Regions from separate parts of the Streptomyces coelicoflavus genome, predicted to be linked through region 4. Evidence: riboswitches for the same ligand, from Rfam matches in the RefSeq annotation. Region 4 holds a riboswitch; each other region holds the start of a gene.

The links. A riboswitch is a leader RNA that binds a small molecule or an ion and turns the genes downstream of it on or off. The one in region 4 is predicted to bind cyclic di-AMP.
Region 1: it holds a riboswitch for cyclic di-AMP, as region 4 does, so the genes downstream of both, rpfA (resuscitation-promoting factor protein RpfA) here and OHA99_RS15295 (transglycosylase SLT domain-containing protein) in region 4, are expected to answer to the same signal.
Region 2: it holds a riboswitch for cyclic di-AMP, as region 4 does, so the genes downstream of both, OHA99_RS08820 (M23 family metallopeptidase) here and OHA99_RS15295 (transglycosylase SLT domain-containing protein) in region 4, are expected to answer to the same signal.
Region 3: it holds a riboswitch for cyclic di-AMP, as region 4 does, so the genes downstream of both, OHA99_RS19850 (M23 family metallopeptidase) here and OHA99_RS15295 (transglycosylase SLT domain-containing protein) in region 4, are expected to answer to the same signal.

What each region holds. Positions count from the first base shown of each region.
Region 1 is NZ_CP108218.1:4,988,813-4,996,497, reverse strand. Features, by position in the region: gene OHA99_RS22310 (DUF501 domain-containing protein) at 1-273, opposite strand, end outside; gene divIC (cell division protein DivIC) at 386-868, opposite strand; gene eno (phosphopyruvate hydratase) at 1,017-2,297, opposite strand; gene rpfA (resuscitation-promoting factor protein RpfA) at 2,570-3,298, opposite strand; cyclic di-AMP (ydaO/yuaA leader) riboswitch at 3,302-3,468, opposite strand; gene OHA99_RS22290 (transglycosylase family protein) at 3,652-4,689, opposite strand; gene OHA99_RS22285 (cytochrome P450) at 4,833-6,176, opposite strand; gene OHA99_RS22280 (nucleoside triphosphate pyrophosphohydrolase) at 6,173-7,150, opposite strand; gene OHA99_RS22275 (SurA N-terminal domain-containing protein) at 7,227-7,685, opposite strand, start outside.
Region 2 is NZ_CP108218.1:2,047,745-2,055,429, reverse strand. Features, by position in the region: gene OHA99_RS08835 (DNA topoisomerase (ATP-hydrolyzing) subunit A) at 1-1,362, opposite strand, end outside; gene OHA99_RS08830 (pitrilysin family protein) at 1,699-3,072, shown strand; gene OHA99_RS08825 (pitrilysin family protein) at 3,069-4,457, shown strand; cyclic di-AMP (ydaO/yuaA leader) riboswitch at 4,649-4,813, shown strand; gene OHA99_RS08820 (M23 family metallopeptidase) at 4,825-5,589, shown strand; gene OHA99_RS08815 (GntR family transcriptional regulator) at 5,721-6,416, shown strand; gene OHA99_RS08810 (HPr family phosphocarrier protein) at 6,594-6,875, opposite strand; gene OHA99_RS08805 (bifunctional GNAT family N-acetyltransferase/acetate--CoA ligase family protein) at 7,077-7,685, shown strand, end outside.
Region 3 is NZ_CP108218.1:4,462,265-4,469,949, forward strand. Features, by position in the region: gene OHA99_RS19815 (TRIC cation channel family protein) at 1-303, opposite strand, end outside; gene OHA99_RS19820 (GntR family transcriptional regulator) at 333-581, opposite strand; gene OHA99_RS19825 (hypothetical protein) at 777-1,100, shown strand; gene OHA99_RS19830 (hypothetical protein) at 1,100-1,402, shown strand; gene OHA99_RS19835 (dihydrofolate reductase family protein) at 1,473-2,603, shown strand; tRNA gene OHA99_RS19840 (tRNA-Met) at 2,672-2,745, shown strand; gene OHA99_RS19845 (PP2C family protein-serine/threonine phosphatase) at 2,955-4,166, shown strand; cyclic di-AMP (ydaO/yuaA leader) riboswitch at 4,391-4,547, shown strand; gene OHA99_RS19850 (M23 family metallopeptidase) at 4,559-5,608, shown strand; gene OHA99_RS19855 (aldo/keto reductase) at 5,746-6,690, shown strand; gene OHA99_RS19860 (PrsW family intramembrane metalloprotease) at 6,713-7,685, opposite strand, start outside.
Region 4 is NZ_CP108218.1:3,461,088-3,468,772, reverse strand. Features, by position in the region: gene OHA99_RS15310 (M56 family metallopeptidase) at 1-192, opposite strand, end outside; gene fahA (fumarylacetoacetase) at 406-1,632, opposite strand; gene OHA99_RS15300 (HAD family hydrolase) at 1,924-2,733, shown strand; gene OHA99_RS15295 (transglycosylase SLT domain-containing protein) at 2,838-3,338, opposite strand; cyclic di-AMP (ydaO/yuaA leader) riboswitch at 3,343-3,511, opposite strand; gene OHA99_RS15290 (polyprenyl synthetase family protein) at 4,236-5,246, shown strand; gene OHA99_RS15285 (LolA family protein) at 5,586-6,818, shown strand; gene OHA99_RS15280 (ABC transporter ATP-binding protein) at 6,872-7,685, shown strand, end outside.

The DNA.
Region 1 (7,685 bases), 1.5 Mb from region 4:
GGCCAGGCGCTCGGTCATCTCCTTCATCACGCCGTTCGCCTCCAGCGTGCCGATGGCGGAGGCCGCCTTCGGGCACGTCAGGTAGTACAGCGTGGGGAAGGGCGTGCCGTCGGGAAGGCGCGGTGCCGTCTCCACGACGTCCGGCTGTCCGCAGGGGCAGCGGTGCGCGATGGCGCGCAGGCCGCGCGGGGGCCGTCCGAGCTGCTGCTTGAAGGCCGCCACGTCCGCGTCGGTCGGTTCGGTGCGCGGGGTGGTCGGCGGGGGAGTCTGCATGACTGTCTTCTGCTGGTCTTCCTGTTGAGTCACTGCCGGAGCGGTCGGAGCGGTCGGCGTGGTCGGCGTGGTCGGCACCGTCGGAACGGTCGGAGCGGTCGGCGTGGTCGGTTCACTGCCGGCGGGCGGCGGCGTCTGCCTTGTCGACCCCGTCCCAGACGTTCCGGTACCAGGCCCGGTCGGCGGCGCCGGCCTCGGCGCGGGTCCGGTCGGCCGCTTCGGGATCGACCACGATGAACCCCGTCTCCCCCGGCATCACGTAGTGCAGCCGCAGCCGCACCTGCTGCTCGGCGTAGGCGTCGTCCTGCCAGCGTGCCTTGAGGTCGCGCAGGTCCTCGACCCGCTGCCGGGTCTCCCGCTGCTCCTGCTGGAGATCGGCGATCTCGGCGCGCTGGGCGACGTACTGCCGGATCGGGTAGGCGAGGGCCACGACGAGCGAGCAGAGCACCATCGCGAGCAGCGCGGCCCGGCCGGTCAGCCGGGAGCGCCGGGCCTGGCGCTTGGTCTGCGAGCGGTAGACCCGGGCCGCGGTCTGCTCCCCGATGATCCGGATCCTGGTCGCGGTGGAGAAACGGTCCCGGTCCTTCACCGCCATGTGCCGCCTCCGCCTTCGTGCGTCGTCCTGCCTGCGTCGTCCTGCCTGCGTCGTCCGCATACGTGCGTACGTCCCCGCACACGGTACGGGACCGGGTACGGGGACGTACGTACGACGCTGCCTCTTACGGGGCCTTACCGGGTGGTGCTCAGCCCTTGAAGCGGGGGAACGCGCTGCGGCCGGCGTACACCGCGGCGTCGTCGAGGATCTCCTCGATGCGCAGCAGCTGGTTGTACTTGGCGACGCGCTCGGAGCGGGCCGGGGCACCGGTCTTGATCTGGCCGCAGTTGGTGGCGACGGCCAGGTCGGCGATGGTGACGTCCTCGGTCTCGCCGGAGCGGTGGGACATCATGCACTTGAAGCCGTTGCGCTGGGCCAGCTCGACGGCGTCCAGGGTCTCGGTCAGCGAGCCGATCTGGTTGACCTTGACCAGCAGGGCGTTGGCCGAGTTCTCCTCGATGCCGCGGGCCAGGCGCTCCGGGTTGGTGACGAACAGGTCGTCGCCGACGAGCTGGACCTTGTCACCGAGCTTGGCGGTGATGGTCTTCCAGCCGTCCCAGTCGTCCTCGAACAGCGGGTCCTCGATGGAGACCAGCGGGTACGCCTCGACCAGCTCGGCGTAGTACTCGGTCATCTCGGCGGCGGTGCGCTCCTTGCCCTCGAAGGAGTAGGAGCCGTCCTTGTAGAACTCGGACGCGGCGACGTCGAGCGCCAGGGCGATCTGCTCGCCGGGGGTGTAGCCGGCCTCCTTGATCGCCTCGAGGATGAGGTCGAGGGCCTCGCGGTTGGAGCCGAGGTTCGGGGCGAAGCCGCCCTCGTCGCCGAGGCCGGTGGCCAGGCCCTTGTTCTTCAGGACCTTCTTGAGGGTGTGGTAGACCTCGGCGCCCCAGCGCAGGGCCTCGGAGAAGGACTCCGCGCCGATCGGCGCGATCATGAACTCCTGGATGTCCACGTTGGAGTCGGCGTGCGAGCCGCCGTTCAGGATGTTCATCATCGGCACCGGCAGCAGGTGCGCGTTCGGGCCGCCCAGGTAGCGGAAGAGCGGCAGGTCGCTGGCCTCGGAGGCGGCGTGGGCGACGGCGAGGGAGACGCCGAGGATGGCGTTGGCGCCGAGCGAGCCCTTGTTGTCGGTGGCGTCCAGGTCGAACATGGCCTGGTCGATCAGCCGCTGCTCGGTGGCGTCGTAGCCGACCAGCTCCGGGCCGATCTGCTCGATGACGGCCAGCACGGCCTTCTCGACGCCCTTGCCGAGGTAACGGCTCTGGTCGCCGTCACGGAGTTCGATGGCCTCGAAGGCACCGGTGGAGGCGCCGGACGGAACGGCGGCACGACCCGTGCTGCCGTCGTCGAGGCCGACCTCGACCTCGACCGTGGGGTTGCCTCGGGAGTCCAGGATTTCCCGGGCTACGACGACGTCGATGGACGGCACGAGCATCTCCTTCTTCAATGTGACGCTTCGGTGTGACGCGCGGTCCCGCGGGACCGCGGCGGCTCTGCGGGACCGAGCCTAACCGGCCCGGGGCGATCGGCCAGCCGATCGCCCACCCGCTGGACAGAACCGAGAGTAAATTGTTTCCGAACGGAACAAAGACGTTTCCGGAAACCGGGCGGGTACCCCGCGAGACCGGGGCACGAAAAATCCCGCCCCGGTGCGTACGGGGGAACACGCACCGGGGCGGGAGTCGGGGGAGCCGCCGCCCCTTACTTCAGGTGCAGCTGCTGGCCCGGGTAGATCAGGTCGGCGTCGTCGACGATGTCGTCGTTCAGCTTGAACAGCTTCGCCCAGCCGCCCTTGACGTCGTGCTCCTCGGCGATCGAGCTGAGGGTGTCGCCCTTGACGACCTTGTACTCGCCGTCGCCCTTCTCGACCTTCTTGCCGGTCGGGGTGGTGACGGTCTTCTTGGCGGGCTTCTCGGCCTTCGGCTCGGCGGCCGGGCGCTCGGAGGAGCGGGAGGCCTTCTGCTCGGTGGAGCGCTCGGCGGTGGAGCCGCTGCTCTGGCTCTGCGAGCTCTCGGAGCTGGAGGAACCGCTGTCCTCGGAGCCGCCACCGGTGTACGCGGCGCCCGACAGGCCGGTGCCGCAGACCGGCCAGGCACCCTTGCCCTGGCCCGCGAGCACCTTCTCGGCGATCTCGATCTGCTGGGACTTGCTCGCCTGGTCGGCGGAGGAGGCGTACTGCGTACCGCCGTAGGCGGCCCAGGTGGAGGCGGAGAACTGCAGACCGCCGTAGTAACCGTTGCCGGTGTTGATGGACCAGTTGCCGCCGGACTCGCACTGGGCGACGGCGTCCCACTCGGACGCGGTGGCGGCGGAGGCGTTGCCGGCCGCCATCAGCGGGGCGGCGACGGCGGCACCGGTGACGCCGGCGACGGCGATGACACGGGTGGCCTTGGACGGGCGACGGTGCTTGCCCTTGCCGGAAAACAGCATGGTTGATCCCCTCACCGACGCCTGCGAGGTGAGCTGTCGGGTTCGGGCCGGTTGAGTTGCCCGGCCGGGTTCCTCGCGGAACTCGGCTTCACCCCTAGCCGCTCCGGCTCAACTGCCCGGTGCGGCACTTACCTTGGGTCCCCCGCTCCTGCCTGCGGCGCTTGACGCGACGACTGTTCCCGTACGGCCGCTGGCAGGATTCGGCGTTGCGGCTGTCGGGGCCCGCGGTGGCGAGCGGTCATGACCGTAGACACGCGCTCCGCGGATTTTCAAAGACGATCACGGCTTCTGAGACCTATCTCTCACGAGATCCAAAAGGGACATACGGTCTCTAACCGTGACGCGAACTCCCCCTACTTTTCGCCCGATTCGCCCGTGACCGTGAGCGTCTGACCGGGCAGGATGTGGTCCGGGTCGGCGCCGACGACCGTCTTGTTGCCGGCGTACAGCGCGCGCCACCCACCGTCGACCTCAAGGGAGTCGGCGATGGCCCAGAGGTTGTCGCCGGAGCGGACCGTGTACGAGCCGTCCTCGACCTCTCGCGGCTCGCCGTCCCGCGAGGCGTGCCGCCCCGTCGAGTCGTCGTCGCGGCTCCTGTCCGCCGCACCCTCGTCCGCGCTGTCGCCGCGGTGGCGGCCGGAGCCGGACGACCCCTCGGCATCCCGCTGTTCCGCGCCGGCGCCGCGGTCGGATTCGGTGGGTGTGTCCGACTTCGTGGAGGGGGTCACGTCGTCGGGCGCGGCCTCGGAGGGGGCGCCGGAGGACGGCGAAGAAGTGGGCGAAGGGGACGAAGAGGGCGCTCCGGACGCCGACTCGGGAGCGTCGTCCGTGTCGGCCGAGTCGGTCGTACCGGACGACTGGGAGGGCTCGGACGACTCGGGAGACTGCGACGACTCGGGCTTTTCGGTGGTCGTGGGCGATTCGGACGAACCGGAGCCGTCCGTCTCCCCCGACGCGTCCGTGCCCTCCGACGCACCGTCACCGGCCGCGTCCGAGCCGCCGCTCGCGACCCCCGGGCCGTTGCCCAGGCCGGCCAGCAGTCCGCAGGTCGGCCAGGCGGCGATGCCCTGGTCCGCGTGTATCTTCTCGGCGATTCTTATCTGCTGGGAGCGACTGGCCTGGTCGGCGCTGGGCGCGTAGTCCAGACCGCCGTACTGCTCCCAGACCTCCTGCGACAGTTGCAGGCCCCCGTAGTACCCGTTGCCGCTGTTCTGGCTCCAGGCGCCGCCGGTCTCGCACTCGGCGACGCGGTCCCAGTTCGCTCCGTCGGCCGCGTGGGCACCGGTGGCGCCGAGCAGGGGGATCGCGATGGCGGAGCCGGTCACTCCGGCTGCGACGACCAGAGCGGGCGCCTGGCGGGGGCGGCGGTGACGACCGTTCCCGGAGAGCATGCGACGACCTTTCACAAGACGACGGGGACCACGCGGCGGATGACGCTCGACACCACGTTGATCCGTGAACGTATAGGGAGATCATCACTTGTCACAAGTTCATGCCGCGCAGATCACGTGAAGATCACAGAGTTGAGCGCGTGTCACTTTTGCGTCGGCGACGGACCGTTGTCGGCCGATGACGCGGGCGGGGTGAACGACACCGGCAAAGTGCGCAGACCGCGCATGATGAGGCCGCCGCGCCACCGGAGTTCGGCCGGTTCCGCGGCGAGGCGGAGGTCCGGCAGCCGGGTGAGGAGCGTGGCCAGCGCCGTCTGCCCCTCCAGCCGGGCGAGCGGGGCGCCGAGGCAGTAGTGGATGCCGTGTCCGTACCCGAGGTGCTGGCTGTCGCGGCGGGCGAGGTCCAGGGTGTCCGGGTCGGTGAACCGCTCCGGGTCCCGGTCGGCGGCGGCCAGGACGACGAGGACGGGATCGCCGGCCGCGACCTCCTGCCCGCCGATGCTCAGCGGCCGGGTGGCGAACCGCCAGGTCGCCAGCTCCACCGGGCCGTCGTAGCGCAGGAGTTCCTCGACGCCGGTCTCCAGCAGGCCGCGCTCGCCTGCGGCCAGCGAGGTCTGCAGCCGCTCGCGCTGCTCGGGGTGGGTGAGCAGCGCGTACGTGCCGTTGCCGACCAGGTTGACGGTGGTTTCGAATCCTGCGAAGAGCAGGATGAAGGCCATGGCCGCGGCCTCGTTCTCGGTGAGGTGCTCGCCGTGGTCGGAGGCGCGGATCAGGGCGGAGATGAGGTCTTCGCCGGGTGCGGGCTCGGGCGGCAGCGCGGCACGCTTGCGGTGGATGAGGTCGGCGAGGTAGCCGCGCATCTTCTTCACCGAGCGTGCGACGCCGCCGCGCGGGCCACCGCCGTGACGGATCATCATGCCCGCCCAGTCCCGGAAGTCGTCCTGGTCCTCGCGGGGGACGCCGAGCAGGTCGCAGATGGCGTAGATGGGCAGCGGGAAGGCGAACTCGTGGATGAGGTCGGCGGAGCCGGTGGCGACGAACCGGTCGATGAGGCCGTCGGCCAGTTCCTGCACCCGGGGCGCGAACTCGGCCACGCGGCGGGGCGTGAACGCCTTGCTGACCAGCCGTCGCAGCCTGGTGTGGTCGGGCGGGTCGATGTTGAGCAGATGGGTCATCAGCTCGGCCTTCCGCTCCCCCGGAATGCCGGTCTTGCCCTTGGCGTGCGCGGGCTCGTCGTGGTGCGCCGGGTTCTTGGACAGCCGCGGGTCGGCGAGGGCCTGTTTCGCGTCGGCGTACCGGGTGACCAGCCAGGCCTCCACCCCGCTGGGCAGCCGGGTGCGGTGCACGGGGGCGTGTTCGCGCAGCCAGGCGTAGGCGGGGTAGGGGTCGCTCGCGAACTCCCAGCTGAACAGCTCGGGGACGGGGCCGGACGCAGGACCGGGGACGGGGCCGGAAGCAGGACCGGGGGCCGGCGGGCTGCCGGTCATCCCTCGACCGCCCTGATCGCGTCCCGGTAGGCGCGGGCCGCCGCTCTCAGGGCCGCCTCGGGGTCGGTGCCCCCCGCCTCGGCGCGGGCGGCTAGGGCGAGCAGGTCGTAGCCGATGCCCTCGCCGGTGGGCAGCGGGACGTCGAGGCCCGCGGTGCGGACGCGGGAGTGGAGCTTGGCGGCGAGGGCCAGGCCGGGCTGGCCGAGGGGGACGCCCTCGGTGACCGAGGTGCGCTGCTTCTCGGCGGCCTTGGTGCGCAGCCAGTGCTCGCGGACCTCCTCGGGGGTCTCGGCCGTCTCGTCGCCGAAGACGTGCGGGTGGCGGTGGACGAGCTTGTCGACGATGGTGCCGGCCACGTCGTCCACGGAGAACGGGGCGTCCGGGTCCTCCTCGGCGATGCGGGCGTGGAAGACGACCTGGAGGAGCACGTCGCCCAGCTCCTCCCGCAGTTCGTCGCGGTCGCCGTCCTCGATGGCCTCGACGAGTTCGTACGCCTCCTCGATGGCGTACTTGGCCAGGCCCTGGTGGGTGCGCCGCGAGGACCAGGGGCATTCGAGGCGGATGCGGTCCATGACCTGGACGAGGTCGAGGAGTCGGGCGCCCGGGAGGTCGTAGGAGGCGGGGAGCAGTTCGAGCTCGGGCATGTGGACGCGGCCGGAGCCGGCGAGGCGGGCGAGTCCGTCGGTGAGCGCGGGGTCGCCCTCGCCGGTGGCGACGACCACGGCCGTGCGGCCGCCGGCGCAGGCGTCCACCAGTTCCTCTGCGGTCGGGGCCGCCTCGTCGACCCGGATGCCCGCCTCGCGCAGATAGGGCAGCTGCGGGTGGGCGCCGTCGGCGCACAGGACGCGGTCGGCGGTCCGCAGGGCCTGCCAGGCGGGCCAGGACAGCAGGCCGGGGGCGACCCGGTGGCTGGTGGTGAGCAGGACGATGCGGCCCTGGTCGGGGGCGGTCGGGCCGGCGCTGGTTGCGTTCACTCCCCGAACCTAACGCACGCTCCCGACGGCCCCGCGAGTTGTCCACAGGGGATGGTATCGGTGCAGCTCAGCGGCGCTATGCCGGCTGCTGCCCGCCGGCCGCCGCGACCTCCCGCACCCACGGCGTCGGCGTGTCGACGCGGCTGCTCTTCTGGACGTCCCAGGCGCCGTAGCGCGGGTTGAGGTCGACGTCGAGCTTCTTGGAGGCCTCGGACAGGGCCTGCCAGAACTCGGGCCGGCTGGTGTCGGTGCCGAGGCTCTGGGCGAGCTTCTGGGCCTCCAGCTGGACGCGGAGGTTGTCGTCGAGGCGCTCGGGGGCGACGCCGTACTGCTGGAGCCAGACCGTCTCCAGCTGCTCGGGGCCGCCGGCCTGCGTCTCCAGATCGCCGCGCATCCCCTGCACCTCCTTGCGGCTGACGGTCACCCCGGCGTCCTGGGCGGCGCGGTGCAGGACCCGGTCGAGGACCATGCCGTGCAGGGTGTCGCGGGTGAGGGTGCCGGTCCTGGCGACCACCTGCTGGTACTGGGCGTCGTC
Region 2 (7,685 bases), 1.4 Mb from region 4:
GGACTCCAGCTCGATGCGGTCGTACTTGGTGAGCCGGCGCAGCGGCGTGTCCAGGATGTACTGCGTCTGGACGTCGCTCAGCGCGAAGCGCTCCATCAGGCGCTGCTTGGCCTGCGCGGAGTTCTCGCTGGAGCGGATGAGACGGATGACCTCGTCGATGTCGACCAGGGCGGTGAGCAGGCCCTCCACCAGGTGCAGCCGGTCCCGCTTCTTGCTGCGGCGGAACTCGCTGCGGCGCCTGACGACGGTGAACCGGTGGTCGAGATAGACCTCCAGCAGTTCCTTGAGGCCCAGGGTGAGCGGCTGGCCGTCCACCAGGGCGACGTTGTTGATGCCGAAGGACTCCTCCATGGCCGTCAGCTTGTAGAGCTGCTCCAGGACCGCCTCCGGCACGAAACCGTTCTTGATCTCGATGACCAGGCGCAGCCCGTGCGCGCGGTCGGTGAGGTCCTTGACGTCCGCGATGCCCTGGAGCTTCTTCGAGCCGACCAGGTCCTTGATCTTCGAGATGACCTTCTCGGGGCCGACCGCGAAGGGCAGCTCGGTGACGACGAGACCCTTGCGGCGGGCCGTCACCGTCTCCACGGACACCGTCGCGCGGATCTTGAACGTGCCCCGCCCCGTCTCGTACGCGTCCCGGATGCCGGGCAGGCCGACGATGCGTCCGCCGGTGGGCAGGTCGGGACCCGGCACGTGCTTCATCAGCGCGTCCAGGTCGGCGTTCGGATTCCGGATCAGGTGCCGGGCCGCCGCGATCACCTCGCGCAGATTGTGCGGCGGCATGTTGGTGGCCATGCCGACCGCGATGCCCGAGGCGCCGTTGACCAGCAGGTTCGGGAACGCGGCGGGCAGCGCCACCGGTTCCTGCTCCTGGCCGTCGTAGTTGGGGGCGAAGTCGACGGTGTCCTCGTCGATGGACTCCGTCATCAGGCCGGCGGCCTCGGCCATCCGGCATTCGGTGTACCGCATGGCGGCCGGCGGGTCGTCGTTGCCCAGCGAGCCGAAGTTGCCGTGGCCGTCCACCAGGGGCACGCGCATCGAGAACGGCTGGGCCATGCGCACCAGCGCGTCGTAGATCGACGCGTCGCCGTGCGGGTGCAGCTTGCCCATGACCTCGCCGACGACGCGGGCGCACTTCACGTAACCGCGCTCGGGCCGCAGGCCCATCTCGTTCATCTGGTAGACGATGCGCCGGTGCACCGGCTTGAGGCCGTCGCGGGCGTCCGGCAGCGCACGGGAGTAGATGACCGAGTACGCGTACTCGAGGAAGGAGCCCTGCATCTCGTCGACGACGTCGATGTCGAGGATCTTCTCCTCGTACGCGTCGTCGGGCGGCGGGGTCTTCGTACTACGGCGGGCCATCGCTGCCGGCTCCTTGCTGAAGCGTGAACGGTGATCTGACGCCGTCCATTGTGGACTGCGGCACTGACAGCGACCGACCAGGACCCGTCACGGGCTGCCGGCCCGGCGCTGCCCGCAGGGTACGCCCTCGTCCCGCGGCACCGTCCGCGCAGCCGTCCCCGGCGGCCCGTCAACCGCGTTCTCGCTCTCGGCGTACGAGACCCGGGAACTGAGCCGGTGGCCCGCACGCTTGCATACAGTGGCAGGATCGGCGGAATTCCGCAGTTCCGCCCACTGATTCCACCCGGTGGTTCACCCAGTGATCCCACCAGACATCTCGCGATCGAAGGGACGTACATGCCCATGGGTCACACGGCCACAGCCCAGGCAGACTCCGGCGGCCTGACAGCGACCGAGCACCGCCTGGCCAACGGCCTGCGCGTGGTGCTCTCCGAGGACCACCTGACCCCGGTCGCGGCGGTGTGCCTCTGGTACGACGTCGGCTCGCGCCACGAGGTCAAGGGACGCACCGGCCTGGCTCACCTTTTCGAGCACCTCATGTTCCAGGGCTCCGCCCAGGTCAAGGGCAACGGCCACTTCGAGCTGGTGCAGGGCGCCGGCGGCTCGCTCAACGGCACCACCAGCTTCGAGCGGACCAACTACTTCGAGACCATGCCCGCCCACCAGCTGGAGCTCGCCCTCTGGCTGGAGGCCGACCGCATGGGCTCCCTGCTGGCCGCCCTGGACGAGGAGTCCATGGAGAACCAGCGGGACGTCGTCAAGAACGAACGCCGCCAGCGCTACGACAACGTCCCCTACGGCACGGCCTTCGAGAAGCTGACCGCTCTCGCCTACCCGGAGGGCCACCCCTACCACCACACCCCGATCGGCTCGATGGCCGACCTGGACGCGGCGACCCTGGAGGACGCGCGCGCGTTCTTCCGGACCTACTACGCGCCGAACAACGCGGTGCTGTCGGTCGTCGGAGACATCGACCCCGAGCAGACGCTCGCCTGGGTCGAGAAGTACTTCGGCTCCATCGCCTCGCACGACGGCAAGCAGCCGCCCCGGGACGGCTCGCTGCCCGACGTCATGGGCGGGCAGGTGCGCGAGGTCGTCGAGGAGGAGGTCCCCGCGCGTGCGCTGATGGCGGCGTACCGCCTGCCGGAGGACGGCACGCGCGCGTGCGACGCGGCCGACCTGGCCCTGACCGTGCTCGGCGGCGGCGAGTCGTCCCGCCTCTACAACCGGCTGGTGCGCCGCGACCGTACGGCCGTCGCCGCCGGGTTCGGCCTGCTGCGGCTCGCGGGGGCGCCCTCGCTGGGGTGGCTGGACGTGAAGACGTCCGGTGACGTCGAGGTGCCGGTCATCGAGACCGCCGTCGACGAGGAGCTGGCCCGCTTCGCCGAGGAGGGCCCCACGGCCGAGGAGATGGAGCGCGCCCAGGCCCAGCTGGAGCGCGAGTGGCTGGACCGCCTGGGCACGGTCGCCGGCCGCGCCGACGAACTGTGCCGGTACGCCGTGCTGTTCGGCGACCCGCAGCTCGCCCTCACCGCCGTGCGGCGGGTGCTCGAGGTGACCGCGGAGGAGGTCCAGGAGGTCGCCAAGGCCCGCCTGCGCCCCGACAACCGCGCGGTGCTCGTCTACGAGCCCACCGCACCCGCCGACGAGACCGACGCCGGGACGACCGGCGCCGGCGCCACCGACGAGAACGAGGAGGCGGCCAAGTGACCGAGCTCGCCACCATGGACTTCCACGCGCAGCCGCAGGCCGGCGAGCCCAAGCCCTGGGCGTTCCCCGCCCCCGGGCGCGGCAGCCTCGCCAACGGCCTCACCGTGCTGCGCTGCCACCGCCCCGGCCAGCAGGTCGTCGCCGTCGAGGTGCTCCTCGACGCGCCCCTGGACGCCGAACCGGCCGGTCTCGACGGCGTCGCCACCATCATGGCGCGCGCCTTCTCCGAGGGCACCGACAAGCACTCCGCCGAGGACTTCGCCGCCGAGCTGGAGCGCTGCGGCGCCACCCTGGACGCGCACGCCGACCACCCCGGTGTCCGGCTGAGCCTGGAGGTGCCCGCCTCGCGCCTCGCCAAGGCCCTCGGCCTGCTCGCCGACGCCCTCAGGGCACCCGCCTTCGCCGACGGCGAGGTCGAACGGCTGGTGCGCAACCGGCTCGACGAGATCCCGCACGAGCTGGCCAACCCCGCCCGCCGCGCCGCCAAGGAGCTCTCCAAGGAGCTGTTCCCGGCCGACGCGCGCATGTCCCGCCCGCGCCAGGGCACCGAGGAGACGGTCGCGGCCGTCGACGCGGCGGCCGTACGCGCCTTCTACGAGCGGCACGTACGCCCCGCCACGGCCACCGCCGTGGTCGTCGGCGACCTCACCGGCGTCGACCTCGACGCGCTGCTCGGCGACACCCTCGGCGCGTGGACCGGTTCGACCGCCGAGCCGCGCCCCGTGCCCCCGGTGACCGCCGACGACCGGGGCCGGGTCGTCATCGTCGACCGTCCCGGCGCCGTCCAGACGCAGTTGCTGATCGGCCGCACCGGCGCCGACCGGCACGACCGCGTGTGGCCCGCGCAGGTGCTCGGCACCTACTGCCTCGGCGGCACCCTCACCTCGCGCCTGGACCGCGTCCTGCGCGAGGAGAAGGGCTACACCTACGGCGTCCGGGCGTTCGGCCAGGTCCTGCGCTCCGCGCCGGACGGCACGGGCGCCGCGATGCTCGCCATCAGCGGCTCCGTCGACACGCCCAACACCGGTCCCGCGCTCGACGACCTGTGGACGGTGCTGCGCAAGCTCGCCGCCGAGGGGCTCACCGACGCCGAGCGCGACGTGGCCGTGCAGAACCTGGTGGGCGTGGCACCGTTGAAGTACGAGACGGCGGCGGCCGTGGCGAGCACGCTGGCCGACCAGGTCGAGCAGCACCTGTCCGACGACTTCCAGGCGACGCTCTACCGTCAACTGGCCGCCACGGGCACCGTGGAGGCCACGGCCGCGGTCGTGAACGCCTTCCCGGTGGACCGCCTCGTGACGGTCCTCGTCGGCGACGCGGCGCAGATCAAGGCGCCCGTCGAGGCCCTCGGCATCGGTGAAGTCACCGTGGTGGCCGCCGAGTAGCGGCACGCGCGCGCGGCGGCCCTGGTGACCGGAGCGTCACCAGGGCCGCCGTATGTCCGGATTGGGGCAGTGGTTGCCCGTCTGCCCTGTGGCGTGCGCTACAAAAAGCCTGTTGCGTTTGAGGATTGAACGCAGCCGCGTTTAGCGTCTTCCGGGCTGTTCGTCAGGCAGTGCGCCGCATCCGCGGCACCGGACAGTCATCGCCGAGTCCCCGTACGGCGCGAGCCAGGGGAGCCGGGGACCCATCGCAGTCCCTGGGGTGAATCGGACGCCCGCGCGCACCGCGAGGGGGTCCGTAGGAGACCTTCCACCTCCGAACCCGTCAGCTAACCCGGTAGGCGAGAGGGAAGGAAAGGACAAGCCCTACATGGCGTTCACGCGCGCCACCGGGAAGCACCGCCGTACCGGCCGGGTGCACCGCACCACCGCCCGCGCGGCGGGAGTCGCGGCCCTCGCCACCACCGGCGTCGTCGGCACCCTCGCGGCTCCGGCGCTCGCCGCCGAGGCCGAGGTGGAGCAGAGCGGGATCACCCCGGTCGTCACCATCGGCGACGCCATAGCCGACGAGATCGACGCCCAGGCCGTCGCCCAGCAGCAGGCGGCCGTGGACGCCGCCGCCCGCGAGGCGGCCCGGGAAGCGGCCCGCGAGCGGGCGGCCGAGGCGGCCAAGGAGGCGCGCGAGGCCAAGGAGCGCGCCGCGCGGGAGGCGGAGCGCGAGCGCCTCAACACCTTCGTCGCGCCGATCACCGCCTCCTACGTCTCCACCGCGTACCAGGCCGGCAGCTCCCTGTGGTCCTCCGGCAGCCACACCGGCATCGACTTCCACGCCTCCAGCGGCACGTCCGTGCACTCCGTCGGCGTCGGCACCGTCGTCGAGGCCGGCTGGGGCGGGGCGTACGGCAACCAGGTGGTGATCCGGATGCACGACGGCACGTACACGCAGTACGGGCACCTGTCGTCGATCGGTGTCTCGGTCGGCCAGTCGGTCGAGCCCGGCCAGCAGATCGGCGTCTCGGGTGCCACCGGCAACGTCACCGGACCGCACCTGCACTTCGAGGCCCGTACGAGCCCCGAGTACGGCTCGGACATGGACCCCGTCGCCTACCTCCGCTCCCACGGCGTGAACATCTGACGGCCGCCGCATCCGAAAAGCCCCGACTCCGTGATTCGGGGCTTTTCGCATTCCCCATTCGCTTGATTGGCCTAGAGTCGCTGAAAACGCGTCCATCGTCGACGTTTCAGGGATCAAGGCGGAGGTCGGTCATGTGTATTCCGGCGCATTCTGTGTGTACGGCGATCCGGGACGACATCGTCGCCGGCGTCCACGGTCGCGGGAGCCGGCTCACCGAGGAAATCCTCGCCCGCCGTTACGGCGTCTCGCGCGTCCCCGTCCGCGAGGCCCTGCGCACGCTGGAGGCGGAGGGTTTCGTGGTGACCCGGCGGCACGCGGGCGCGTGCGTCGCGGAACCGACCGAGCGGGAGGCCGCCGACCTGCTGGAGACCCGCACACTCCTGGAACCGCTCGGTGCCTCCCGGGCCGCCCGGCGGCGCACCGAGGCCCACCTCAGGGTGTTGCGCGGCCTGGTCAGGCTGGGGCGGGAGCGGGCCGGACAGGGGGCCGGTGAGGACCTGCGCCCGCTGGGCGGCTGGTTCCACGAGACCCTCGCCCGGGCGGCCGGCAGCCCCTCCCTGGCGGCGCTGCTGACCCAGCTGCGCCACAAGATCGCCTGGATGTACGTCCAGGAGGCCCCGGCCGGGCCGGTGGAGCACTGGGCGGAGCACGGCGCGATCGTCGACGCGGTGGCCCGGGGCGACGGTGACCGCGCGCGGGCGCTCATGACGCTGCACGCCGAACGGTCGGCGTCGGCGTACCGGCTGCGATTCGCCTCCGGCGGCGGGCGGACGGAGCGTGTGAGGAATGCGCAACATTCCGTAAACACGGCGGGGCTGCCGAAGTAACACGCGTGCCGTACAAAAGGACGGGGAATTCCGGACCGCCTTTTCCGCCGCCCGAAAGAGGGTGTCTGGAAGAGAGCGTCTGAAACAGGGTGCCCGGAAGGGAACGCCCGGAAGAGAAAAGGAGAAAGGCCCGCCCGGTGGTGCCGGCGGGCCTTTCGGTGGTGCTGTCCGTCGGGATCAGACGGTCTCGGGAAGCTCCTCGAGCCCCTCGGCGACCAGCTTCGCCAGCCGGTCCAGGGCGGCCTCCGCGCCCTCGGCGTCGGAGGCGAGGACGATCTCCTCGCCGCCCTGGGCGCCGAGGCCGAGGACGGCCAGCATGGAGGCCGCGTTGACGGGGGACCCGTCGGCCTTGGCGATCGTCACCGGGACGCCTGTGGCCGTGGCGGCTCGGACGAAGATGGAGGCGGGGCGGGCGTGGAGACCCTCGGCCCAGCCGACGTTGACGCGGCGCTCAGCCATGTGATGCTGCCCTTCAGGTGTTCAGAGGGGTTGAAGTTGTCTAGACCAGGTTGTCTAGACCAGTTTCCCACATCGTGAAGCGAGCCGGGACGGCCGTGTGCGCCGTCCCGCGTGGCAGTCGGACCGCGGCCTCGGTCCGAGCTCCCGTCCTCCACAGACTGCCCCGCGCCGTTGTCGTACGCGAGCCGTAGTCTGGGGCCCATGCAGACCTCGTCGGACCGGCACGAGTACCCCGCCCACTGGGAAGCCGACGTGGTGCTGCGCGACGGCGGCACCGCGCGCGTCCGCCCCATCACCGTTGATGACGCCGAGCGCCTGGTCAGCTTCTACGAGCAGGTCTCCGACGAGTCGAAGTACTACCGCTTCTTCGCGCCGTACCCTCGCCTGTCCGCCAAGGACGTCCACCGCTTCACGCACCACGACTTTGTGGACCGGGTGGGACTCGCGGCCACCATCGGCGGCGAGTTCATCGCCACCGTACGCTACGACCGGATCGGCGCCGGCGGAGCACCCGCCACCTCCCCGGCCGACGAGGCCGAGGTCGCCTTCCTCGTCCAGGACGCCCACCAGGGGCGCGGCGTCGCCTCCGCGCTCCTCGAGCACATCGCCGCCGTCGCCCGCGAGCGGGGCATCCGCCGCTTCGCCGCCGAGGTGCTGCCCGCCAACACCAAGATGATCAAAGTCTTCAGGGACGCCGGTTACACCCAGAAGCGGAGCTTCGAGGACGGTGTGGTCCGCCTGGAGTTCGGTCTCGAACCCACCGACCGCTCGCTCGCCGTGCAGTACGCGCGCGAGCACCGCGCGGAGGCC
Region 3 (7,685 bases), 1.0 Mb from region 4:
GACCGCGTCGAGCACGGTGATCGCGGGTTCGAGCCGTCGCAGGTGCCGGCTGATGGCGAAGGCGAGCAGGCCACCGGCGGCGGCGAGCGTGTAGTAGCGCCAGTCCAGGAACGTGGCGGGCGGCAGCGAGTCGATGAGCACGTCCCGGATGACCCCGCCGCCCAACGCGGTGATCATCCCGAGCACCACCACCCCGACCACGTCCAGCCGCGCGGCCCGCACCGCGGTCAGCGCCCCGTTCAGCCCGAAGGCGAACGTGCCGGTCAGGTCCAGGGCGAGCAGCGCCGCGGGTTGGGTGCTCATGCCGGGGTGGGTACCCCGGCGCGGGGGCGTCAGCCGGTGGGTTCGTCCTCGGCGGCGGGCGGCTGCTCCACGACGAACGACCCCTTGCCGCGCACGGTGACGATGAGCCCCCGGTCGCGGAGCTCCTGTGCGGACCGGCGCGCGGTGAGTCGCGCTACGCCGTATTCGTCGGCGAGATGGTTCTCCGACGGGATCGGCCGGTCCGGGGCCAGTTCTCCCGACTCGATCTTCTTCGCGATGACGTCGGCGAGCTGAACGTAGAGCGGTCGCGCGCTCATCGGGTCCAGCGGGGTCGAGTGCTCTGTATCGCTCACATGTCCAACGTATGCATCCTCCGACCTACACGTACGAGTGGATTCCTCTGCACTTGTATGCAGAGGGCTATATCGCTTACTTAGGTTCAGTCACAACAACACCCCGGCGAGGTGGACAGACCTCCCGGGGCACGGCCAACGCTGACAAGGAGCGTCGACATGTACGACCTTATCCACCGCGTCGCCCATTGGCTGGGGCTTCTCCTCGGTCCCGGCACCGGAACCCACCGCGCGGGTGACCCGCCTCCCCGGCCCCGGAACTTCCCCGGCACCGCCTCCGCATGCCTCCCCGCCCACCACTCGCCCTACTGCCGCCACCTCCCTCTCGACGGCGCCGAGAGCCGTCTCGCCCGCCCCTACGTCACCGCCCACGAACAGGAGCAGGACCGTCGGCGGCACCGTCGCCTCGCCCTCGTGCTCGCCGCCGACTACGGCATCGACCTCGATCAGCACATCGTCGGTGCGCGGAAGGCGGTCGCGTGATGGAGGCGTTCACCGCGCTGCGGCTGCTGCCCTGGTTGTCGGCGGAAGGCAAGCCGTGCTTCCTCGCCCCGGGCGACAGCGGCGGGTTCGTGTCCCGGCTCGCCGACGAGACGGAGGCCCGGCAGCTCGCCGACGGGCTGGACGTACTCGGCGGCGCCCGCCGGGTGCTGGACGATCCGCTGTCGCCGAACGCCGAGGTCCGCTACACCGCGATCCGGCTGACCGAGTGCCTCGCCGACGTGCTGCGGGTCGCGGAGTCCCGGGGGCGGCGCCTGCCCGCGGCCGGGCACGGTGCGTCGTAGCGGGAGCACCGGCGCCTAGGGTTGCCCCGCCGGAACCCGCCGCCCGCCCGCCTCCCCCGGAGCACACCGCATGCCCCTCCCGTACGTCCTGCTCTCCGCCGCCGTCTCCCTCGACGGCTACCTGGACGACACCGGTTCCGACCGGCTGCTGCTGTCCAGCCCCGCCGACTTCGACCGGGTCGACGAGGTGCGGGCCTCCGTGGACGCGATCCTGGTCGGGGCCGGGACGATCCGGGCCGACAATCCGCGGCTGCTGGTGAACTCGGCCGAGCGGCGGGCGGCGCGGGTCGCGGCCGGGGAGGCGGAGTACCCGCTCAAGGTCACCGTCAGCGGCAGCGGCGAGCTGGATCCGGCGGCGCGGTTCTGGCACACGGGTGGGGAGAAGGTGCTGCTGACCACGGACGACGGTGCCCGGCGGGCCCGCGGGCTGGGGATCGCTGCCGATGTGGTGTCCCTGGGGGCGGCGCTCGACTGGCAGACCGCGCTGGAGTACCTCCACGACCGGCGGGGCGTGCGGCGGCTGATGGTGGAAGGGGGCGGGACCGTCCACAGCCAGCTGCTTCAGCGGGAGCTCGCCGACGAGCTGCACCTCGTCCTCGCGCCCGTCCTCGTCGGGGACCCGGCCGCGCCCCGGCTGTTCGGGCCCGGTGCCTACCAGGGCGGGCGGCTGCGGTTGATCGAGACGCGGCGGATCGAGGACGTGGTGCTGATGCGGTACCTGCCGACCGCACCCGGCGCCGGCGAGCGAGTCGCCGCCGCCGACCGGCACTGGCTGGGGCTCGCCTGTGAGCTGGCCGAGCTGTGTCCGCCGTCGGACACCGCGTTCAGCGTGGGGGCGGTCGTGGTCGCCGCCGACGGGAGCGAGCTGGCGCGCGGGTTCTCGCGGGAGGGCGGTGATCCCGTCGTGCACGCCGAGGAGGCCGCGCTCGCGAAGGTCGACCCGGAAGACCCCCGGCTCGCCCGCGCCACCGTGTACAGCAGTCTCGAGCCCTGCGCCCGCCGCGCCTCCCGGCCCGCGCCCTGCGCCCGGCTGATCCTCGACGCCGGGGTGCGCCGCGTCGTCACGGCCTGGCGGGAGCCGGACACCTTCGTGGCGGGGGCGGACGGGAGCGGGGTGCTCGCCGCGCACGGTGCCGTCGTCGTCGTACCGGCCGGGTACGAGGAGCGGGCCAAGGCGCCGAACCGCCATCTGGAGGGGTAGGGCCACCGTCGGGGAGATACCGATGTGCATTCCACCCCGGGGATGACGTACAGTGGTGAACACAACGGCGCGGGGTGGAGCAGCTCGGTAGCTCGCTGGGCTCATAACCCAGAGGTCGCAGGTTCAAATCCTGTCCCCGCTACTGAAGGCCGAGGGCCGGAATCCGAAAGGGTTCCGGCCCTCGGTGCGTTTCCGGTGCGTTTCCGCTGCGTTCCTCCCGGACGTGCCCGTCATCCGGTCGGCCCCTCACCGCTCGCCACCCGCCCCCGTCCCCGGAAACCTGGAGTCCAGGACGGCAAGCGGCGCGCGGACGTGCGGGGTGGCGGGAGACGAGTGGTGCGGCCTGGTGACGTGGACGACGAGGGAGTGGCCGCCAGGGCCGGCGGCCGGCTCCCCGGTGATCCCGTGCCCGACCCGGGCCTCGGAGGCGAGGAGCCGCCCTCCGGCCCGCCGCCGCGCCGCCGGACCGGCTACGGACGCGCCTTCGTGCACGCGCTCCCCGTGCTGCTGATCGCCGTCGCCATCCTGTACGACATCTTCACGCCGAGGTACTTCACCGCCGGCCCCCTCTACACGGCCGCGCCCCTGGTCGCCGCCCCGCTCTACTCGCGGCGCGGCACCGCGCTCACCGGCGTTGCCGTGGTCGTGTCGGTCATCGGGCTGCAGATCGGCAAGGGCGTCATCCACTACGTCGACTCCCTCACCGAGCTGATCACCATCGCGACGGTCGCCGTGCTCGCCGTCCTCGTGAACGGCATGGTCCGGCGCAGCAGCGAGCGTCTCGTCTCCGTCCGCGAGATCGCCGAGGCCGCCCAGCGCGCCGTGCTGCCCGAACCCGCCGAGCGCATCGGGGGTTTCGAGATCGCCGTCTGCTACGAGGCCGCGCAGGCCGACGCCTTCATCGGCGGTGACCTGTACGCCGTGCAGGACAGCGCCCGCGGCGTCCGGCTCATCGTCGGCGACGTGCGCGGCAAGGGCATGGGCGCGGTCGCCGCCGTCGCCGTGGTGATCGGCGCCTTCCGGGAGGCCGCCGAGCAGGAGGCGACGCTGGAGGCGGTGGCGCAGCGCCTGGAGCGGGCGCTGGCGCGCGAGGGCACCCGGCGCGACGGGCTGGACGCCTTCGAGGGCTTCACCACCGCTCTCCTCGCCGAACTCCCGCACGGCGACGGGACCGTACGCATCGTCAACCGCGGCCATCCGCCACCCCTGCTGCTGTATTCCGACGGGACCCTGGACACGCTGCCCGCCCGCGAGTCGGCGCTGCCGCTCGGCATGGGAGACCTGGGCGTGTGGCCCGACCGGGCGGAGGAGGCCGACTTCCCCGGTGGGGCCACACTGCTGCTCTACACCGACGGGCTGACCGAAGCCCGGGACGCCAGGGGCGAGTTCTACGATCCGCAGACGCGGCTGGCCGGCCATGTCTTCCGGCATCCGGTGACGCTGCTCGACACCCTCGCCGAGGACGTGCGCCGGCACTCCGGGGGCGGCATGGCGGACGACATGGCGCTGCTCGCCGTACGGCGGCCCCGGCGCGGTGACCATGATCATTGTCACGAGACGTGACGGCCCGACCCCCCTCCGCATAACAACTGATACACCGTCAGAAGAAAGTGGCGTGAAGGGGAATACTGAGGGCGGGTCAACTCGTCCGGTTTTCACCGGTCGTGAGGGGTGCGTCCCGGCCGTTTTCGTTAATGATCAAGCGGAACGGCTTGGATTCCGGGCCTCGCGTCTATTAACGTTCGATAACGCAGCGCGGTCGTCCCAGCCGTCACAGAAGGCGGCTCCGTGCGCACGCGCCGAATCCCGCAAGGGAACCGGGGAACCACCACATTGGGGTGAATCGGGCGTCTGGCACCGTGGAAACACGGTCGGCAGACACCCGTAGGAGACCTTCCTGCTCCGAACCCGTCAGCTAACCCGGTAGGCGAAAGGAAGGAAAGGAGTACGCCCACGTGGCGTCCAACCGGCCTGCCCCCGAGGCCCCGTACGTGCCCACCGGGCACGGCACCGACACCTTCGGCTACGACGCCCCCCGCGCCGAAGAGGGCCCCTGGGAGGAGTGGAACCCCACCGCGGAGTCCATCCGTCCCGTGCGCGGCCGGCACCGCGTCGCCAAGCAGCGCGGCGGACTCGCCCGCAGCTCCACCGTCCTCGGCGTAGGCGTCATAGCCGCCGTCGGCGCGGGCGGCATGGCCAGCGCGCAGACCGGCAAGCCGCCGGTGTCCATCTCCATGCCGGACCTGCCGAACGTGGGCTCGCTCATGCCCGGCGGCGACGAGGAGCCGGAGCCCGAGGGTTCCGCCACCCCGCTCAGCGGCATCACCCAGGCCGTCGCCGCGGACACCGCGCAGGGCGCGGACTCCACCGGTGCCGGCGCCGGTGAGTCGCTGCGGGCCCGGATCATGGCGCAGGCCGAGCAGCAGCAGGCCCAGGTCGAGACCAAGGCCGCCGCCGAGGCGCAGGCCGCGGCCGAGAAGAAGGCCCAGGAAGCCGCCGCCAAGGCCGCGAAGGAGGCCGAGGCCAAGGCCGCCGCCGCCAAGAAGAAGGCGGAGGAGGAGGCCGCGAAGAAGGCCGAGGCCGAGCGGCTCGCGAAGCTGGCCAAGCAGTTCACGCTGCCGACCTCCTCGTACACGATCTCCTCGACCTTCAACCAGGCCGGCTCCCTGTGGGCCTCCGGCCACCACACCGGCCTCGACTTCGCCGCCCCCACGGGCACCCTGCTCAAGGCGGTGCACAGCGGCACGATCACGTCGGCCGGCTGGGACGGTTCGTACGGCTACAAGACCGTGCTCACCCTCGACGACGGCACCGAACTCTGGTACGCGCACCAGTCGTCCATCAACGTCAGCGTCGGCCAGAAGGTCACCACCGGGGACGTCATCGGCCGCGTCGGCGCCACCGGCAACGTCACCGGCGCCCACCTGCACCTCGAGGTCCACACCGGCGACGGCTCGGGCATCGACCCGATGGCCTGGCTCCAGAGCAAGGGCCTCACCCCCTGAGGCACCTCGCCCCTTGACCCGCCCCGCCGAGCCCCGGCGGTCCTGACGGCAACCCCCCGACGTCAGGGCTGCCGGTTTGCGGCGTTTTTGCGCGGGTGCCGGAATGCTCTGCTCCGCCGCGGTCGTTGATCCTCTACATGACTTCTCTGCGCAAGCTCGGCTCCTCCGACCTCGAGGTCTTCCCCCTCGCCCTCGGCGGCAACGTCTTCGGCTGGACCGCCGACCAGGACACGTCCTTCGCCGTCCTCGACGCCTACACGGCGGCGGGCGGCAACTTCGTCGACACCGCCGATTCCTACTCCGCCTGGGTCGACGGCAACAGCGGCGGCGAGTCCGAGACCGTCCTCGGCAAGTGGCTCGCGGCCCGCGGCAACCGTGACGACGTCGTCCTCGCCACCAAGGTCAGCCAGCACCCCGAGTACCCCGGCCTGTCCGCCGCGAACATCAGGGCCGCCGCCGACGCCTCGCTGCGCCGCCTGGGCACCGACCACATCGACCTCTACTACACCCACTTCGACAAGCCCGAGGTGCCGGTCGAGGAGATCATCGGCGCCCTCGACGAGCTGGTGAGGGCCGGCAAGGTGCGGCACATCGCCGCCTCCAACATCTCCGCCGAGCGGCTCGCGGCGTCCCTGGAGTTCTCCGACCGCGAGGGCCTGGCCCGGTACGTCGCCCTCCAGCCGCACTACAACCTGGTCTCCCGCGACACCTACGAGGGCGGACTCGGCGACCTCGCCGAGCGGACCGGTCTCGCCGCCGTCCCGTACTACGCCCTCGCGGCCGGCTTCCTCACCGGCAAGTACCGCCCCGGCACGGCCGTGGACAGCCCGCGGGCCGGCGGTGCCGCCAAGCACCTGGAGAGCGAGCGCGGGCGCCGGGTGCTCGCCGCCCTGGACGAGATCGCCGAGGCCCACGACGCTCCCGTCGCCACGGTCGCCCTCGCCTGGCTGGCCGGCCGGCCGACGGTGGCGGCCCCGATCGCCTCCGCGCGCACGGTGGAGCAACTGCCGGCACTGCTGGGCGTGGCCGAGCTGAACCTGACGGAGGACGAGGCCGAGCGGCTCACACGGGCGTCCGCCTGAGGGGCGGCCGGACGACGCGGGCCTACGGCCGGTAGGGGCCGGGCGGCGTGTACGGCGCGTGCTGCGGAGAGGGCGGCGCGTACTGCGGGTACGGGGCGTGCGGCGCCTGCGGGTGGTGCGGCGGGTGCGGGCCGTACGGCCGGTACGGGGGGTGCGCCGTCGCGTACCCGTACGCACCCTGCGCCCCGTAGCCGTACCCGTACGCCCACGGGGGCACCGGCCGCGGCGCGGGCGCCGGGGGTGCGGTGGCCCGGGCGGCGTGGTCCAGCGCCGGACGGGCCACGCCTCGCAGGCTCCACAGGGCGTCGAGGAGTTGGCGCTCCCGTACGGTGAAGTCGGCGCCCGCCCTGCCCCGGCGCCCGCGCTGCCGCAGGAACGCCACCGAGGTCGCACACGCCTCGTACCGTGCCACCGCCCGAGCACCCTCCTTCCCGGCGTGCTTGCGGGCGTACTGCCGGGCGACGCGGCGGGCCCGCATCGAGCCGAGCGCGAAGGGCTCCGTGGGCGTCAGCCAGCCGGCGGCCACGTAGGCGGGCAGCTCGGCCCGGACGGTGCCCAGTTCACGCTGCCGGGTCCAGATCACCAGCCAGGTCAGCAGGCCGAACGACGGCACCATGAACGCCGCGTACACGCCGAAGAAGCCGTACTCGCCGAACGCGGCCGAGCCGTTCCACAGGGCGTGCATGCCCATCGCGAGCAGCAGCCCGGCCAGCGGGAGCAGGGCCCGGCGCAGACGGTGCCGGCCCGCGGAGAGCGCGGCGATGCCGAAGCCGATGCCGGTGAGGACCGTGAACAGCGGGTGCGCGAAGGGCGACATCACGACGCGGACGAAGAAGGTCGCCGCGGTGACCGAGGCGATGCCGCTGTCGCCGGTCAGCTGGTCGGTGCCGAAGGCGGTGCCCAGGTAGAGGATGTTCTCGGTGAAGGCGAAGCCGGTGGCGGTGACCCCGGCGACGACCACGCCGTCGACGATGCCGGTGAAGTCCCGTCTGCGG
Region 4 (7,685 bases):
GCCGAAGACGGCGGTGGCGCCGAGGACGAGGGAGGTCAGACAGCACAGCAGTACGGTGGCGACCAGGCACTGCCACACCCACAGCCCGACCACGGGATCCCGCTCGGGCCACGCGGAACGGGTCAGCGCGCGGGGCACCGGCACCGCGGCGGTCACGGCGACGACGAACAGCAGGAGCAGGCAGACGGTCATGCCACTGGCTCCGGATCCTGGTCGAAGGATGGGCGGCTCTGGCTGTGCAAGGGTCGTGCTGGGCCGGGCCGTGCGCGCACACCGCCCGACGCCAGTATGACGGGGCCGGGCGGTGCGAGTCAGGTGTCGGCGCTCATCGGATTCAGAACGCGACCGCACGGATCCCGGGGGTCCGGATCCGGCGGCCCGTCGGTCGCACCGTCAGCCGTACCGTCAGGAGTCCCGCCCGACCACCCGTCCGGTGACCTCGCCCAGTCCCACCCGGACGCCGTCCGGCCCCGGTGCCCAGGCAGACAGGGTCACCACGTCCCCGTCCTCCAGGAACGTCCGCTTGCCGTCCGGGAGTTCCAGCGGGTCACGGCCGTTCCAGGTCAGTTCCAGCAGCGACCCGCGTTCCCGCTCGGTCGGTCCGCTCACCGTGCCCGAGCCGTAGAGGTCGCCGGTGCGCAGCGAGGCGCCGTTGACCGTCATGTGGGCCAACTGCTGGGCGGCCGTCCAGTACATGGTGGAGAACGGCGGCTCGGAGACGACGTGGCCGTTGACGGCGACCGAGATCCGCAGGTCGTAGCCACCGGGACCGTCCTGGTCGTCGTGCGTGTCGTCCAGGTAGGGCAGTAGTTCGTGCGTGCGCTCGGGCGGCGCGACCCGGGCCTCGTCCAGGGCGTCCAGCGGTGTGATCCACGCCGACACCGACGTGGTGAAGGACTTGCCGAGGAACGGGCCGAGGGGCACGTACTCCCAGGCCTGGACGTCCCGTGCGGACCAGTCGTTGAGCAGGCAGAGCCCGAAGACGTGTTCGCGGAAGTCGCCGAGCGCCACCGGGCTGCCCAGGGGGGACGGCGTGCCCACCACGAAGCCGACCTCGGCCTCGATGTCGAGACGGACGGACGGGCCGAAGACGGGAGCGGCGTCGGCCGGTGCCTTGCGCTGCCCCGACGGGCGTACGACGTCCGTGCCGGAGACGACGACCGTGCCGGAGCGGCCGTGGTAACCGATCGGCAGGTGCTTCCAGTTCGGGGTGAGGGGCTCGGCGGCGTCGGGGCGGAAGATCTGGCCGACGTTGCGGGCGTGGTTCTCGGAGGCGTAGAAGTCCACGTAGTCGGCGACCTCGAAGGGCAGGTGCAGGGTCACCGACGACAGCGGGTGGAAGAGGGGTTCGAGGGCCTCGCGGTGGGAGGGGACCGTCACCCACGCCGTCAGCGCGCGCCGCACGTCCGACCACGCCGTGCGCCCGGCGGCCAGCAGCGGGTTGAGGGTGGGCTGCGCGAGCAGGGACGCGTACGGCGAGCCGAGCGCGTGGGCCGCCGCGCCCGCGTCGAGGACGTGGTCGCCGAGCCGGACGCCCACCGTCCGCTCCCGCGAGCCGGGAATCGAGAACACACCGTACGGAAGGTTGTGCGGGCCGAAGGGGTCGCCCTCGGGGACATCGAAGGGGGGCATCGGGTGCTGCCTCGCTTTCGTGCTCGCCATGTGCGCCGTGCGCGCCGTATGACACGTGGTCGGGCCACACGTTACGGGTGACCCACCGGTCTTGGGCAGCCACTGCCCCGCCTCGGGCCGGTCGAGGGCACGGCGGCAGCGGGAAGGGGAACAAAAGGAAGTGCGACGAGGATGTGGGCATGATCGGGCGTCCGCGTGCATCCGCGTACGGGTTCGAGCGCACTCACTACGTCCTCGTTCGGAAGCGGTCGCGGGTGAGTCGGACGGGTGCGGTGTCCGTATTCTCTGATCATGGACCGCACCGCATATTCACTCGTCGCCACCGACCTGGACGGCACGCTGCTCCGCGGCGACGACACCGTCTCCGAACGGTCGCTGGCCGCGCTGGCGCGCGTCGCCGGGGCGGGTGCGCGGCACCTGGTGGTGACGGGGCGGCCGGCCCCCCGGGTGCGTTCCCTGCTCGACCGCCTCGGCTGCCGGGGGCTCGCGGTGTGCGGCCAGGGCGCGCAGGTGTACGACGCCGGCGCGCACCGGATGCTGTGGTCGGTCACCCTGGACCGGGAGCTGGCCGAGACCGCCCTCGGCAAGATCGAGGCCGAGGTGGGGCAGGTGCACGCCGCCGTCGACCAGGACGGGGTCGACGGGCTGACGCTCATCGAGCCGGGCTACCTGATGCCCCACCCCACCCTGCCCGCGGTGCGTGTGGAGCGGCGCGAGGAGCTGTGGGCCACGCCGATCAGCAAGGTGCTGCTGCGCCACCCCGACCTGACCGACGACGAGTTGGCGGCGACGGCGCGTGCGGTGGTCGGTTCCCTCGCGACGGTCACCATGTCGGGGCCGGGGACGGTGGAGCTCCAGCCGTGCGGCATCACCAAGGCGACCGGCCTGGCGCTGGCCGCCGAACACCTGGGCCTTCGGCGGGAGCGGACGATCGCCTTCGGGGACATGCCCAACGACATCCCCATGTTCCAGTGGGCGGCCCACGGCGTCGCCATGGCCGGCGCCCACCCCGAACTCAAGGCGGTGGCCGACGAGGTCACCACGACGAACGAGGACGACGGCGTGGCCGTCGTCCTCGAGAGGATCTTCGGTACTTCTTAGTCACCGCGGTACTGGCGCGTTATTCCCGCGGTACTCCCGCAGTACTGGCGCGGCGCTCCCGCGGCACCAACGCGGCGGTACGGCTTGGTACGCGCCGCAGCGGCTCAGTACGCGCTGAAGACGTTGTCCATCGAGCCGTAGCGGTCGGCCGCGTAGTTGCAGGCGGCGGTGATGTTGGCGACCGGGTCGTACGGGTCCCAGGAGGTGCCGGGCACGTGGTACGCCTGGAAGGTCGGGTCGATCACCTGGAGCAGGCCCTTGGACGGGGTGCCGTTGATGGCGTTGATGTCCCAGTTGTTGATGGCGAGCGGGTTGCCGGACGACTCCCGCATGATGTTGCGGTAAATGCCGTCGTAGGTCCCGGGGATGCCGTGCTGCGCCATGATGTCGAGCGACTCGCGGATCCAGCCGTCGAGGTTGTCCGGGTACGACGTCGCCGTGGCGGCGGTCGTGGTCGTGGTCGTGGCGGCGGCCGGGGTGGCCGCGGACGCGGTGGCGGCGCCGATGAGCGGCAGCGCGAGCACCGCGGCACCGGTGCCGGCCACGGCGAGCTTGCGGGCGAGGCGGCCGGTACGGGCGTGACGGTTCTGACCGTTGGCAGACATGCGGTGTCCCTCTCCTGACGCCTGCGAGGTGAGCTGTCGGGTTCGGGCGGGGAGGTGCCCGGCCGTGCCCTGACGGGTACGGCTTCACCCCGAGCCGCTCCGGTGGTGACCGGTGCGGCGACTTACCTGGGTCCCCCGCTCCTGCCTGCGAGTTTGTTGGGTGGATGACTGTGCGACGGGCGGTGGCAGGATTCGGCGTCCACCCGACAGGCCGGGAACGTATGCGAGAGCACATGTCCGGAACAAGTGCAGGAATCACCTAACGTGCCTGTTGACCTTGGTCTGAGCTGTTTGAGGCTCTTGATCCTTTGCTGCTGCCAAGCCCCAACTGGCTTGCGGGGCAAAGGGAGGGCACAGGTTGTGGCGAGGTTGCCTGGGGGCGGATCGGAGTGAGCCAACTCACTGGCCTCAACAAGCACGGCAAAACGGGCATTAACCTCAATCATTCGCCAACCGGCCACGAGCGGGGACGGCTTCGGGTGTCGGGCGAAGAGGAGGGGGAAGCGGGAGTGGAGGGTGGCGCGGAGGGCGGAGGGAGCGGAGGGGCGTGGGCGCGGCGCTGCGGGCGTGGGTGCGGATGTGAGCGCGGGTGTGGATGTCGATTGGGTGACGTTCTCGGAGTGCGGGCCGTTGGGGGGAGTGATGGGATCTTGGACGGCGGTTTCCGGCCTGGCCGCCGCCCCGGGTTCGACCCCGCTCCCTCTGGCGATATCTATCAAAATCTGCTCATATCACCTGATCAAAAACATACCGTTCATGATCCGATACCGACCGGCCTGTAACCGTGGGCGCTAGCGGTGATCGAAACGTGACCGGATACGCTGACTTGAGTGGTGGCAGCGACCTATCGACAAACCAGGTAATCGCCAGTAGACACCAGCAGACAGGAGACCCCTCGTGACCGTCGTCGGGCCGTTCGGGCTGAGCGTGCGGGACCAGGCTCTGGAAGCCGATGTCCAGGCCGGATTGGTTGCTGTCGAGGAAGGGTTGCTTGAGGCAACCAAAAGCGAGGTGCCGTTCATCACGGAGGCCGCCCAGCACCTGGTGCGGGCCGGCGGGAAACGGTTCCGGCCGCTGCTGGTGATGCTCTCGGCCCAGTTCGGCGACCCCTACGCGCCCGGGATCGTGCCCTCGGCCGTGGTCGTGGAGCTGACCCACCTCGCCACGCTCTACCACGACGACGTGATGGACGAGGCCGCCGTGCGGCGCGGGGTGTCCAGTGCGAACACCCGCTGGGGCAACTCGGTCGCGGTCCTCACCGGTGACTTCCTCTTCGCCCGCGCCTCGCAGATCCTCGCCGACCTCGGGCCCGAGGCGGTCCGCGTGCAGGCCCTCGCGTTCGAGCGGCTGGTCACCGGTCAGATCCTGGAGACGGCGGGGCCGCAGGACGGCCGCGACCCGGTCGACCACTACCTCGACGTGCTGGGCGGCAAGACGGGCTCGCTGGTGGCGGTCTCCTGCCGGTTCGGCGCGATGATGTCCGGCGCCGACGAGACGGTGGTGGACGTGCTGACCCAGTACGGAGAGCGGCTCGGCGTCGCCTTCCAGCTCGCGGACGACGTCCTGGACATCGCCTCCGACTCCGACGAGTCCGGCAAGACGCCCGGCACGGACCTGCGCGAGGGCATCCCCACCCTTCCCGTACTGCGGCTGCGCGAGCGGGCGGCCCGGCTGGGGCTCGCCGAGGACCTCGCCCTGTGCGAGCTGCTCGACTCCGACCTGAGCGACGACGCCCGGCATGCCGAGGCGCTGCGCCTGCTGCGCGCCCACCCCGCGCTGGAGCAGGCCCGCCGGGACACCGTCCGGTACGCCAAGGAGGCCCGCGCCGCGCTGGCCCCGCTGCGGGAGTGCGACGCGAAGGCCGCGCTGGTGGAGCTGTGCGACGCGGTGGTCCACCGGGCCGGGTGACCACCCCGCCGCCCCGCCGACCACCGCCCCCGCGCGGCGTGCGCGTCTGCCGCGTGCCGTCGGAACGCGTGCCGTCTGCGGCGTGCCGTCCGTCGGGTGCCGTCCGCCGGGCGCCGTACCCGACCCCTACGGGCAGGCGGAGCCGCCGCCCCTCCGTGTCATCCCGCAGGAGTACGCGGAGTTGAGCCCGCGGTCTGACGCTTGTGCTCCCCCGATTTGGTCAGATGGACACCACGGAAAAACACCAATCCTCACCGATTCGGGTGAGAATGGCGGCTGACGGGTGAACAAGTGCGAGGTCGCGAGACAGCCGCCGCCGACGACGGAGGTAGGGCACACATGGCACCGATCGATTCCGACGACAACAGGACCGCCGGGGAGGGCGAGGAGCCGCGCGCCGGACGGCGCAAAGCCGCGCGGTACGTCGTCCCGGTCGCGGTGGTGGGAGTGGCGGCCGCGACGATCGGGCTCGTGCCCGCGCTCGCCGACTCCGGGGACCCCGACCTGCCGAAGGTCACCGCGGAGCAGCTCATCGAGAAGATCGCCCAGTCGGACGTGCAGCAGCTGTCCGGCACGGTGCGCATCAACACCGACCTGGGCCTGCCGGACCTCGGCGGCCTGGAGAGCGGCCTGATGTCCGGAGGTCCGGGTTCCGGCGGGGACGGCGAGGGCTCAGCCGCCGACCCGTCGGCCAAGCTCACCGCGCTGGTGTCGGGCAGCCACACGCTGCGCGTCGCGGCCGACGGCCCCGACCGGCAGAAGCTCTCCCTCATGGAGAACGCCGCCGAGTACAGCCTGATCCACAACGGCAAGGACGTCTGGGGCTACGACAGCCAGTCCAACGAGGTCTACCACTCCACCGCCCCCGACGGCGCCGAGCGGCCCGAGAAGGACGTCCCGGCCACCCCGAAGGACTTCGCCGAAAAGGCGCTGAAGTCGGTCGACGACACCACGTCCGTCACCGTCGGCGGCACCGCGCAGGTGGCCGGCCGGGACGCGTACCGCCTGGTCGTCGAGCCCAAGCAGGACGGTTCCACGGTCGGCGCGATCACCGTGGCCGTGGACGCCGAGACCGGCACCCCGCTGAAGTTCACGCTGACCCCGGCGAGCGGCGGCGCCGCCGTCGTGGACGTGGGCTTCACCAAGGTCAGCTTCGCGAAGCCGGACGCGTCGACGTTCGACTTCACGCCGCCCGCCGGTGCGAAGGTCACCGAGGCCGACGAGGCCGGCGCGGCCGCCAAGGCCCCGGAGCAGGGGCGCAAGGCCGAGGGCGACCTCGCCAAGGAGATGGACGGCCTCAAGGTGATCGGCGAGGGCTGGAACGCGATCGCCACCTTCGACACCGGCGCCCGGGGCGGCCTGCCGACGGGCGCCGAGGGCGGCGACCTGGGTGACCTCGGCGGCCTGGGCGGCTTCCTCGGCTCCTTCGGCGACCAGGTCAAGGGCGACTTCGGTTCGGGCACGGTCTTCAAGACCCGCCTGGTCAACGCCCTGATCACGGACGACGGCAAGGTCTACGCCGGAGCGGTCACCAAGGACGCGCTGGTGAAGGCGGCCGACGCGGCGAAGTAGGAAGTACGGCGTACCTCCACCCGTACGGCGAAGAGGACGAAATGAGGGAGCCGATGGCCGAACCGTCCGCCACGCAGCCGGAGCGCCCGGACGAGGAGAGCGCGGATGACGCCGTCATCGTCACCCGCGCGCTCACCAAGCGCTACCGCGGCGGACAACTCGCCGTCGACGGTCTGGACCTGACCGTCCCGGCGGGCAGTGTCTTCGGCTTCCTCGGTCCCAACGGCTCCGGCAAGACCACCACCATCCGCATGCTCATGGGGCTGATCGAGCCCACCTCGGGCAGTGCCCGGGTCCTCGGTCTGCCCATGCCGCGCGCGTCCCGCACCGTACTGCCCCGGGTCGGCGCCCTCATCGAGGGCCCGGCCCTGTACGGCTTCCTCTCCGGGCGCGACAACCTGCTGCGCTACGACGCCGCCGACCCGACCGCCGACCCGCGCACCCGGCGCGAGCGCGTCGCCGCGGCGCTCGACCGGGTGGGTCTCGCGGCCGCGGGCGGCAAGAAGGCGAAGGCCTACTCGCTCGGCATGAAGCAGCGGCTCGGCCTCGCCGCGGCGCTGCTTCAGCCGCGCCGGCTGCTCGTCCTGGACGAGCCGACCAACGGGCTCGACCCCCAGGGCATGCGCGAGATCCGCAGCCTCGTGCGCGAACTGGCCTCCGACGGCACCACCGTCTTCCTCTCCTCCCACCTGCTGGACGAGATCGAGCAGGTGTGCACCCACGCCGCCGTGATGGCGCGGGGGCGGCTGATCACCCAGGGCGCCGTCGCCGACCTGGCGGCCGGGGCGCACGGTCGGCTGGTGGTGACCACGCCGGACGCGGGCGACGCCGCACGGGTGCTGAAGGAGCAGGGGGCCGTGGACGTGG